DNA from 2 places in the Kitasatospora sp. NPDC001539 genome. Region 1 is predicted to be linked to the other one. Evidence: riboswitches for the same ligand, from Rfam matches in the RefSeq annotation. Region 1 holds a riboswitch; the other holds the start of a gene.
What was found. Region 1 has a riboswitch for magnesium ahead of ABT247_RS20910 (magnesium transporter MgtE N-terminal domain-containing protein). Riboswitches for the same ligand answer to the same signal wherever they lie in the genome.
Positions count from the first base shown of each region.

Region 2: another riboswitch for magnesium. It lies ahead of ABT247_RS22830 (NRAMP family divalent metal transporter); the one in region 1 lies ahead of ABT247_RS20910 (magnesium transporter MgtE N-terminal domain-containing protein).

Region 1 is NZ_JBEPAK010000135.1:8,267-12,606, forward strand. It holds gene ABT247_RS20900 (hypothetical protein) at 481-693, shown strand; gene ABT247_RS20905 (NRAMP family divalent metal transporter) at 761-2,110, opposite strand; gene ABT247_RS20910 (magnesium transporter MgtE N-terminal domain-containing protein) at 2,107-3,474, opposite strand; M-box (ykoK) riboswitch at 3,791-3,970, opposite strand; gene ABT247_RS20915 (helix-turn-helix domain-containing protein) at 4,152-4,340, opposite strand, start outside.
Region 2 is NZ_JBEPAK010000160.1:10,456-14,795, forward strand. It holds gene ABT247_RS22830 (NRAMP family divalent metal transporter) at 1-1,375, opposite strand, end outside; M-box (ykoK) riboswitch at 1,735-1,910, opposite strand; gene ABT247_RS22835 (ABC transporter ATP-binding protein) at 2,048-2,848, shown strand; gene ABT247_RS22840 (FtsX-like permease family protein) at 2,845-4,340, shown strand, end outside.

The DNA of each region.
Region 1 (4,340 bases):
CGCTCGTGCTCGCGATGGTCCTGGCCGCGACCGCTCCTTCCTCCGCACACCACGGCCGGTCGCGGCGGCCCGGGGCGGGAAGGGCTGCGAAGGACGCGCACCGGCCGCGCCATGCCCGGGCCCGCTACTGACCCCGGACGACGATGGCGGGCGGCCGGCGCCGGAGGGCGGAGACCGTGCCTGGTGACGGCCGGGCGCCTCCCCTACAGAACGTCAGGTTCCCTCCTCTTCCCACTGACGCGGCGGCTCAGTTCCTCCCGCTGCCGACCGGCACCGGGGCCGACGCCGTCCAACCCGAGCCGGCCGGTGCCGCGAGTCCCTCTGCACCACCCCGGACCGCGCCGACCTCCACACGCTGACGGACGGCCGCCGGTGGCTGTCAGCACCAGGGACGAGGCGCGTCGCCGAGGCCGCCGCCCCCGCACTGGGGCCGAGCCCGTTGCGGTTCGGCGACCTCAGGAGGGTGTGACAATCCGCCGAGTGTCGGCGCTGAACAGTCGCCACCGGCGCAGCGCCCGGCCCGCCAGGGATCGGCGCGGGCCGTTGTGGAGCCTGCCGCTCCAGCAGTTCGTCCACCGGCAGTTGATGTACCTGGTGGTGATCCAGTCGGTGTTCACCGCGCTCGCGGGCTCCCGGCTCCGCTGGCAGCGCATGCAACGCTACGGCACGCTCCGGGTGCCCGCGGGCCGCTGAGCCCGGAGAGCCGACGGGCGCTCGGGCGCCGGGGTGCCGGATGCCGGTCGGTCACCCCCCGGCGGGGTCAGCCGAGGCCGAACCAGCCGAGGACGGTCTGGGCGAGCAGGATCGTCGACATGGCGGCGACGCCGACCACCACGACGGTGGCGGCGATCCGGTAGCGGGGGCCGTTGGCGGCGTCGCCCAGCACGGCGCGGCGGTTGGTGAGGACCAGCAGGTAGACCAGGACGATCGGGCTGATCAGGCCCTGGAGTACCTGGGTGCCGATCAGCAACTGGATGACGTCCACCGGGGTCAGCGCCACGACGGCACCGAGGACGATCTGGGCGGTGAACAGCCCGAGGAAGAGCGGCGCGTCGCGGAAGCTGCGGGACACCGAGCGCTCCACGCCGGCCGCCTCGCCGATGGCGTAGCTCGCCGAGAGCGGCACCACCGCGCCGGCCAGCGCGGAGGCGCCGATCAGGCCGAAGGCGAAGAGCAGCTCGGCGCCGTGCCCGGCGACCGGCTTGAGGGCCTCGGCGGCCTGCGCGGCGGACTCCAGCGGGCCGGTGCCGCCGATCGCGGAGGCGGTGGCGATGATGATGGTCAGGCTGATCACGCAGGCGAACACCGCGCCGAGTACGGCGTCGGCCCGGATCAGCTTGTAGTCGGCGGGCTTGACGCCGCGGTCGACCACGCCGGCCGCGGCGTAGAACTGCATGTAGGGGCTCACGGTGGTGCCGATCAGGGCGACGGCCAGCAGGATGAAGTCCTTGCCGGGCTCCAGGTGCGGCACCACCAGGTGCTCGCCGACCTGCCCCCAGTCGGGGTGGCCGAGGACCATCGCGACGGGGTAGGCGAAGAACGCCAGCGACATCACCAGGAAGATCCGCTCGGCCCACTTGTACGAGCCGAACAGCACCAGCGACCAGAGCAGCACCGCGGCCGGCGGGATGACCGCCCACTTGGGCACGCCGAGGAGCTGGAAGGCGGCGCCGATGCCGGCGAACTCGCTGACCACCAGGCCGGTGTTGGCCAGCAGCAGGCAGAACACCGCGAGGGCGGTCAGCCGCAGGCTGAACTGCTCGCGGATCAGCGCGCCCAGGCCCTTGCCGGTGTGGGCGCCGAGCCGGACGGCCATCTCCTGCACCATCACCAGGGCGACGGTGACCAGCACCATGAAGAACAGCGTCCCGTAGGTGAACTGGGAGCCGGCGCTGGCGTAGGTGGCGATGCCCGCGGCGTCGTTGCCGGCGTTGGCGGCGACCAGACCCGGCCCGGCCACCATTGCGACGGCGGCCAGTCGGCGCAGGCCCCGGCGGCGGCCGGCGGTGTCCGGGCGGGTGGCGGCGTCCCGGGGCTGGTCGGTGTCCCGGGGCTGGGCGGTGTCCCGGGGAGTGCCGAGGTCGCGGGCAGTGTCGAGGTCGCGGGTCACTTGAGGAGCCTCCGGAAGTGCAGGCGCCCGCGCTCGGGCAGCAGCGAGTCGAGGATGTCGTCGGCCAGGACCCGGCCGAGCGGGCGCCCGGAGTCGTCGACGACGAGCAGGGAGGTGGCCCGGGCCGCGACCAGGCGGTCGGCGGCCTCGGGCAGGCGGGTGTCGGGCCGGACGGTCACCGGCGGGCCGAACTGGCCCAGCCAGCTGACGAGATCGCCGACCACGGCGGTGTCCTCGGCGACGGCGAGGTCGAACAGCGGGATGTCGGCGAGCAGCCGGCCGTCCTCGCCCAGTACGGCGACCGCGTCGATGTCGGTGCGGTGTTCTGCCTGCGCGGCGAGTTCCGCCCGCACCTGGGCGACGGTGTGCGCGGGGCCGGCGGTGACCAGCAGGGTGGTCATCGCACCGCCCGCGGTGCCCTCGCGATGGGCGAGCAGCGAGCGCAGTTCGGCGGCCTCGGGCTCGGGCATCCTGGCGAGCAGGGTCTCGCGCTCGCCCGGTGCGAGGTCGCGCAGGGCGTCGGCCGCCTCGTCCGGCTCCATCTCGTCGACGAGCCGGGCGGCGTGCTCGGGCGGCACCTCGCGCAGCAGGTTCTCCAGCTCGGCGGGTTCCATCTCCTCCAGCGCGTCCGCCGCCTGCTCCGGCTCCAACCAGCCGAGCAGCTGCTGGCGTTCGTGCCGGCCGAGGTCCTCCAGGATGTCGGCGAGGTCGGCCGGACGCAGCCGGTGCAGCGCGGAGCGGGAGGCGCGCAGCCGTACCTCGGCGGGCCCGTGGGTGGCCTGCTCGCCGAACGGGGCGACGGAGCGCCAGTCGAGGACGCGCTCCGGGGTGGGCCGGACCTGCCAGCGGCGCGGGCCGAGGCGGCGCAGCAGGGTGGGCAGCGAGACGTCGACGCCCACCAGCACGGTGCGGGCGGCCAGTGGGGCCAGGTAGAGGTCGGCGGCGCGGGTGACCTGGACGCCGTCGACGTCGACGAGCTGGTGGTCGAGCACGTCGCGGGCGAGCAGCACCTCGCCGGGGCGGCGGTTGAACTCCCGCAGGTCGAGCCGGGCGGTGCGCAGCCGGACCCGCCCGGTCATGATCCGGTCGACGGCGTCGGCGGCGATGAAGGTGCGGCGCCGGCCGATCCGGATGATCAGGCCGGTGACCGGCGGGTACGGCTCCGCCCCGTAGAGGCGGGCGACCACGTCGACGACGCGGCCCACCTCCTCACCGGCCTGGTTGGCGACCGGCCCGCCGACCAGCCCGGCCAGCGAGACGAGCGACGACCGGACGGTGCGGGTGACGGCGGTGCGGCGCTCGGCGGCGACGGTGCGGTCGCGCAGCCGGGCGGTGGCGGACGTGAACAGCGTGGCGGCGGCCATGATGGGAACCCCCTCGCCCCGGCAGGACGGGGCATCGGGCCACCCGGCGGCGCGCCGCGGCCGTCCGTGACCGCGGAGCCGGTGGCGGGCATGCGCCGGGGCCGCCCGCGCCCGGGGCGGGCGGCAGGGCGGAGCGGACCGGATCGGGTCAGGGAAGGGCGGGGCGTCTCGGGCGGCGGTGGGACGGCGAGGACGGCGAGTGCGGCACGGGGAAGGGCCGACTATGGCCAGGACTTTCGTCCATCACGCCCTCCTCCCGGTCTCGGCCGCGCATCGGGGCGCGGCGGCGCGGCAGGGGGAGACCGACGTCACCGCCCGGGCACCCCCACTCGTCAGAGCTTTGGCACTCCACGGCGTGTCCCTGGTCGGTGTCCGACGGGAAGCCACTTGGGGTCACCCCTTGAGCCGGGGAGACCTGTCCTGATCCGGAGCGTCTCTCGACGGGTGGGATCAGTGGCCTGTGTCCGTGAAGACGCCTCACCGAACGAGGTGTCTGTTCGAATCGGCCCCAGGATAGGGGGTGATGACCCCTGCGGCGTAATCCTTGACCGGGGCTTGACCGTGGACCGGCCAGTGGGGGCGCCGCCCGGCGTGCGTCCGGCGGAGCGGCGCGGCGGTCCGGTCGGCGACCGCCCGGTGCGCGAACCGAATTGCCCGCCCATGAAGTTGACGGAACGTCAGGTGGATCGGGCTCGCAGGTGGGCCCGCTCGCCCTGGTGTCCGAAGAGGACCAGGAGCTCGACGGCCCGGTCGCCGTCCGGCCCGAGCCAGTGCGGCACGTGGGTGTCGAATTCGGCGGCCTCGCCCGCCTTGAGGACCAGGCTCCGGTCGCCGAGCAGCAGGCGCAGCCGGCCGCTGAGCACGTA
Region 2 (4,340 bases), on a different contig from region 1:
GGACGAGCGAGAGCGTCACCAGCACGCCGACCACGACCGCGGTGAAGGCGTTGGTCCTGGGTCCGTTGACCCACGGACCGAGCACGGCGCGGTCGTTGCAGAGCAGCAGCAGGAACACGGTGGCGGAGGGCAGCAGCACCCCGGCGAGCACCTGGACGAACTGGGTGATCAGGCCCTGGGTGTAGCCGTTGGACAGCAGGGTGATCGCGGCGGCCACGACGACCAGGCCGGCGTGGACGCCGTAGAAGCCCTTGGCGCCCCGGACGCCGCGGTGCAGCGAGTGCTTGATGCCGAAGACGTCGCCGATCGCGTAGGCGGTGGACAGCGAGACGGCGAAGGCACCGATGACGGAGGCGTCCAGCAGGGCGATCGCGAACAGCACGCCGGCCAGTCGGCCGGCCGTGGCCTCGATGCCCTCGGCCAGGGCGGCGGCGTCGGAGAACCGTCCGAAGCCGTCGGTGCCCGCGAAGGCCGCCGCCGTGAGGCCGATCAGCGCGGCCGCGCCGACGATGACCACGGCGATCCCGATCCACAGGTCGACCTTCTCGTAGGTCATGAAACGCGGGGTGATCCGCTTGTCGATGACGTACGACTGCTGGAAGAACAGCTGCCAGGGGGCGACGGTGGTGCCGACGATGGAGATGACGACCATCATGACCGCCGCGAGCTGGCCGGAGCCGCCGGGCAGGGCGGGCGTCACGAAGTCGTGGGCCATCTGCGAGGTCTTCGGGTGGAGGAGGAAGTAGACCGGCACCAGCAGCAGGGAGCCCGCGCAGAGGGTGATGGCGACCCGTTCGAAGCGCCGGAAGGAGCCGGTGAAGGCCGAGGCGATGATGATCGCGGCGGCCAGGACCACCGAGGCCGCCTTGGGCAGGCCCAGGTAGCCGGCGGCGAGCGTGACCCCGATGAACTCGGTGACCAGGGTCAGCGCGTTCAGCAGGAAGAGGTCGATCACGCTGAACGCGCCCCAGAACCGGCCGAAGCGCTCCAGGATCAGCCGGGCGTGGCCGACCCCGGTGACGGCGCCGAGGCGCAGCACCATCTCCTGGTTGACGTACAGCACGGGGACGAGCAGCAGCAGGGTCCACAGCAGCTGGGTGCCGTAGTTCTGCCCGGCCTGGCCGTAGGTGGAGAAGGCGCCGGCGTCGTTGTCGCCGACCATCACGATCAGGCCGGGGCCGATGACGGCCAGCAGGGTCCTGAACCGCGCGGAGAGCCCGTGGCGCGGGGCGGTGTCGTCGAGCCGGAGGGTGCCGAGCGCGCCCTTGATGTCGCCGACGTGGGCGTCGTCCAGGACGGCCTGGCCGGCGGCGGAGGTGGTGGGGGAAGCGCCGGGAACCGCGGGGAACGTCGGGTCCAGCATCGCATTGGTCATGGCAGGGCCTGCCTCCCTGCCCCTCGGCGAGGGGCGTCAGGGGACACGCGGCAGCACTCCTCCCGCTGGGCGCACGCCGCCGTCCCCGCACGGCGGCGCCGGGCAGCGGCGGCCGTGCGGGCATGACGGATCGTCAGGCGCCTTGCGTCCGCGTGCGGTCGAGCAGCGGGCGAGGCGCCTGGTGGGGATGTGCGGGGGAGGTCGTCACCGCGTGCCGGAGGTGTTCGAGAGCATGCGGGGGTAGGGGCGACTGTGGCCCGGACTACTGCAGTCCATGATCTCGCCTCCTCCCGGCCGGGGGCGCACCGACTGTGCGCCGCATCGCGACACGGCAAGGAGCACACCGGTCGCGGCGGACCGGTACACCCCAACTCGTCAGAGCTTTGGCACTCCACGGCGTGTCCGGCCGGTCGGCCGGAAGCCACTTGGGGTCAACCCTTAGGTCGGGAGGACCTGTCCTGAACCTGGGCGTCTCTCGACGTCGTCGGGTCAGTGGCCTGTGTCCGTGAAGACGCCTCACCGAACGAGGTGCCTCGTGAAACCTCACACAGCATAGCCCGGCCGGAGAGCGGGCCCGCCGCCTTCCGTCCGCTCCTCGACACCTTTGTAGAACCTTGACCGGTCCGCGCCTGCTGCGCCTTCCCCATCCCGGCATATATAGTTCACCGACATATGCAGCTGAACAGCTCACGAGGGGGAAGTGTGTCCTACACCGATCCGACCCGGTCCGAGCCCGTCCTGCGCCTGACCGGGGTGTCCCGGGTGCACGGACGCGGCGCCGCCGAGGTGCACGCCCTGCGCGGGGTCGACCTGACCGTCCACGCCGGCGAGTTCGTCGCCGTGATGGGTCCGTCCGGCTCTGGGAAGTCGACCCTGCTGACCCTGGCCGGCGGACTGGACCTGCCCACCCGCGGCGAGGTGCTGGTCGAGGGCGTCACGCTCGGCGACCTCAGCCGCGGCCGGCTCGCCGACCTGCGGCGGCGCTCCGTCGGGTACGTCTTCCAGGACTACAACCTGATCCCGGCGCTCACCGCCGCCGAGAACATCGCCCTGCCCCGCGAACTCGACGGAGTCCCGGGCCGCGCCGCGCGCCGGGAGGCCCTGGCCGCGCTGGAGGAGTTGGGCATCGGGGAACTCGCCGACCGCTTCCCCGACGACATGTCCGGCGGCCAGCAGCAACGGGTCGCCATCGCCCGGGCGCTGATCGGCGAACGCCGCCTGGTGCTCGCCGACGAACCGACCGGAGCACTCGACTCGGCCACCGGTGACGCGGTGCTCGCCGTCCTGCGCGCCCGCTGCGACGCCGGGGCGGCCGCCATGATGGTCACCCACGAGGCCTCGCACGCCGGTTGGGCGGACCGGGTGGTCCACCTCCGGGACGGCGCGATCGCCTCGGAGAGCACCGGTCGCCGCTCCGGCGGCTGCCCGGCAGCCGTCCACCGACCCAACCCCCTGGGGGAGGTGGCGCGTTGAAGCTCGGAGCGTGGAAGGTCGCACTGCGGATCGCCCGCCGCGACGCACTGCGCGCCAAGGGCCGCAGTGCGCTGGTCCTGGCCATGATCGCGCTGCCCGTGCTCGGGGTCACCGGTGCCGACGTCGTCCACCGCAGCGGGCAGCTCACCCCGGCCGAGCGGGTCGAGCGGGTGGTCGGCGGAGCGGACGCCCTGGTCACCGGACTCAGCCCGGGCCGGACCGTCGAGCAGGCCCCGATCGCCGAGGACGGCGCCTTCGCGCTCGACCCCAAGCCGGGGCAGCCGCCGACGGCCGAGCAGCAGCGGGCCGCGAGCACCGACCCGGCCGAACTGGTCGGCTCGTTGCTGCCACCCGGCAGCCGGCTCACGCCCGCCCGCACCGGGCCGGAGACCGGCGCGAACTCGCCCGAGGGCCTGGTCCGCACCCTCACCACCGAGGCCGACCTCGGCGACCCGGTCTGGCGCGGCCGGCTGGACGTCGTCGGGGGACGCACACCCGCCGCCCCGCACGAGGCGGCCGCCACCCGGGCCTTCCTGGACCGTGCCGGGCTCGGGCTCGGCGGCACCACCACCGTCCAGGGGCTGGAGCGGACCACCTTCACCATCACCGCCGTCGTGGAGCACCCGGACGACCTCGGCCGGGTCGAACTCGTGGCCCGGCCGGGCGAGTTGCTCGACCCGCTGACGGCCGCCGCGGAGCCCGGACAGCCCGCCGCCGAACGCGCCCCGGACCGGCACGACGCCTGGCTGGTTCGCATGCCGAGCGGCGCCGCCCTGGACTGGACCGCCGTCCAGCGGTTCAACGCCCACGGCTACACCCTCACCGCGCGCTCCGTCGCCCTCGACCCGCCGCCGAACCGGGCCGTCCCGTACTACCGCGACTCCACCCGCTCCAGCGGCCCGGCCACGGGCGGTGACACCAGGGTCGTGGTCGCCACCGTCACCGGGATGGCGCTGCTGGAGGTCGCCCTGCTCGCCGGGCCCGCCTTCGCGGTCGGCGCCCGCCGCTCGCGGCGGCAGCTCGCCCTGCTCGGCGCGGCCGGCGGCGGCCGCACCCACGTCGGTGCGGTGGTCCTCGGCGGCGGCCTGGTCCTGGGCGCGGCCGGCGGAGTGCTCGGCGTGGCCCTCGGCACCGCTCTGGTCGCCGCACTGCGCCCGCTCGTCGAACAGGTCGGCGGTGCCCGCTTCGGGCACTTCGCCCTGCCCCCGCTGGACCTCCTCGCGATCGCCGGGATCGGCCTGCTCACCGCACTGCTCGCGGCCGCACTGCCCGCTTGGCAGGCCGCCCGCCGCAGCGTCACCGCCGGCCTCACCGGGCGGGACACCGTCCGGTCGCCCAGCCGGGTGGTCACCCTGCTCGGCACGGCCCTGGTCCTCGGCGGCGGCGCCCTCGCGATGTACGGCGCGGGAGCTGTGCAGCACGGCATGCCCGTGGTGAGCACCTACGACGAGCGCACGGTGACCGTGCTCGGCGGCTCGATCACCGCCGAACT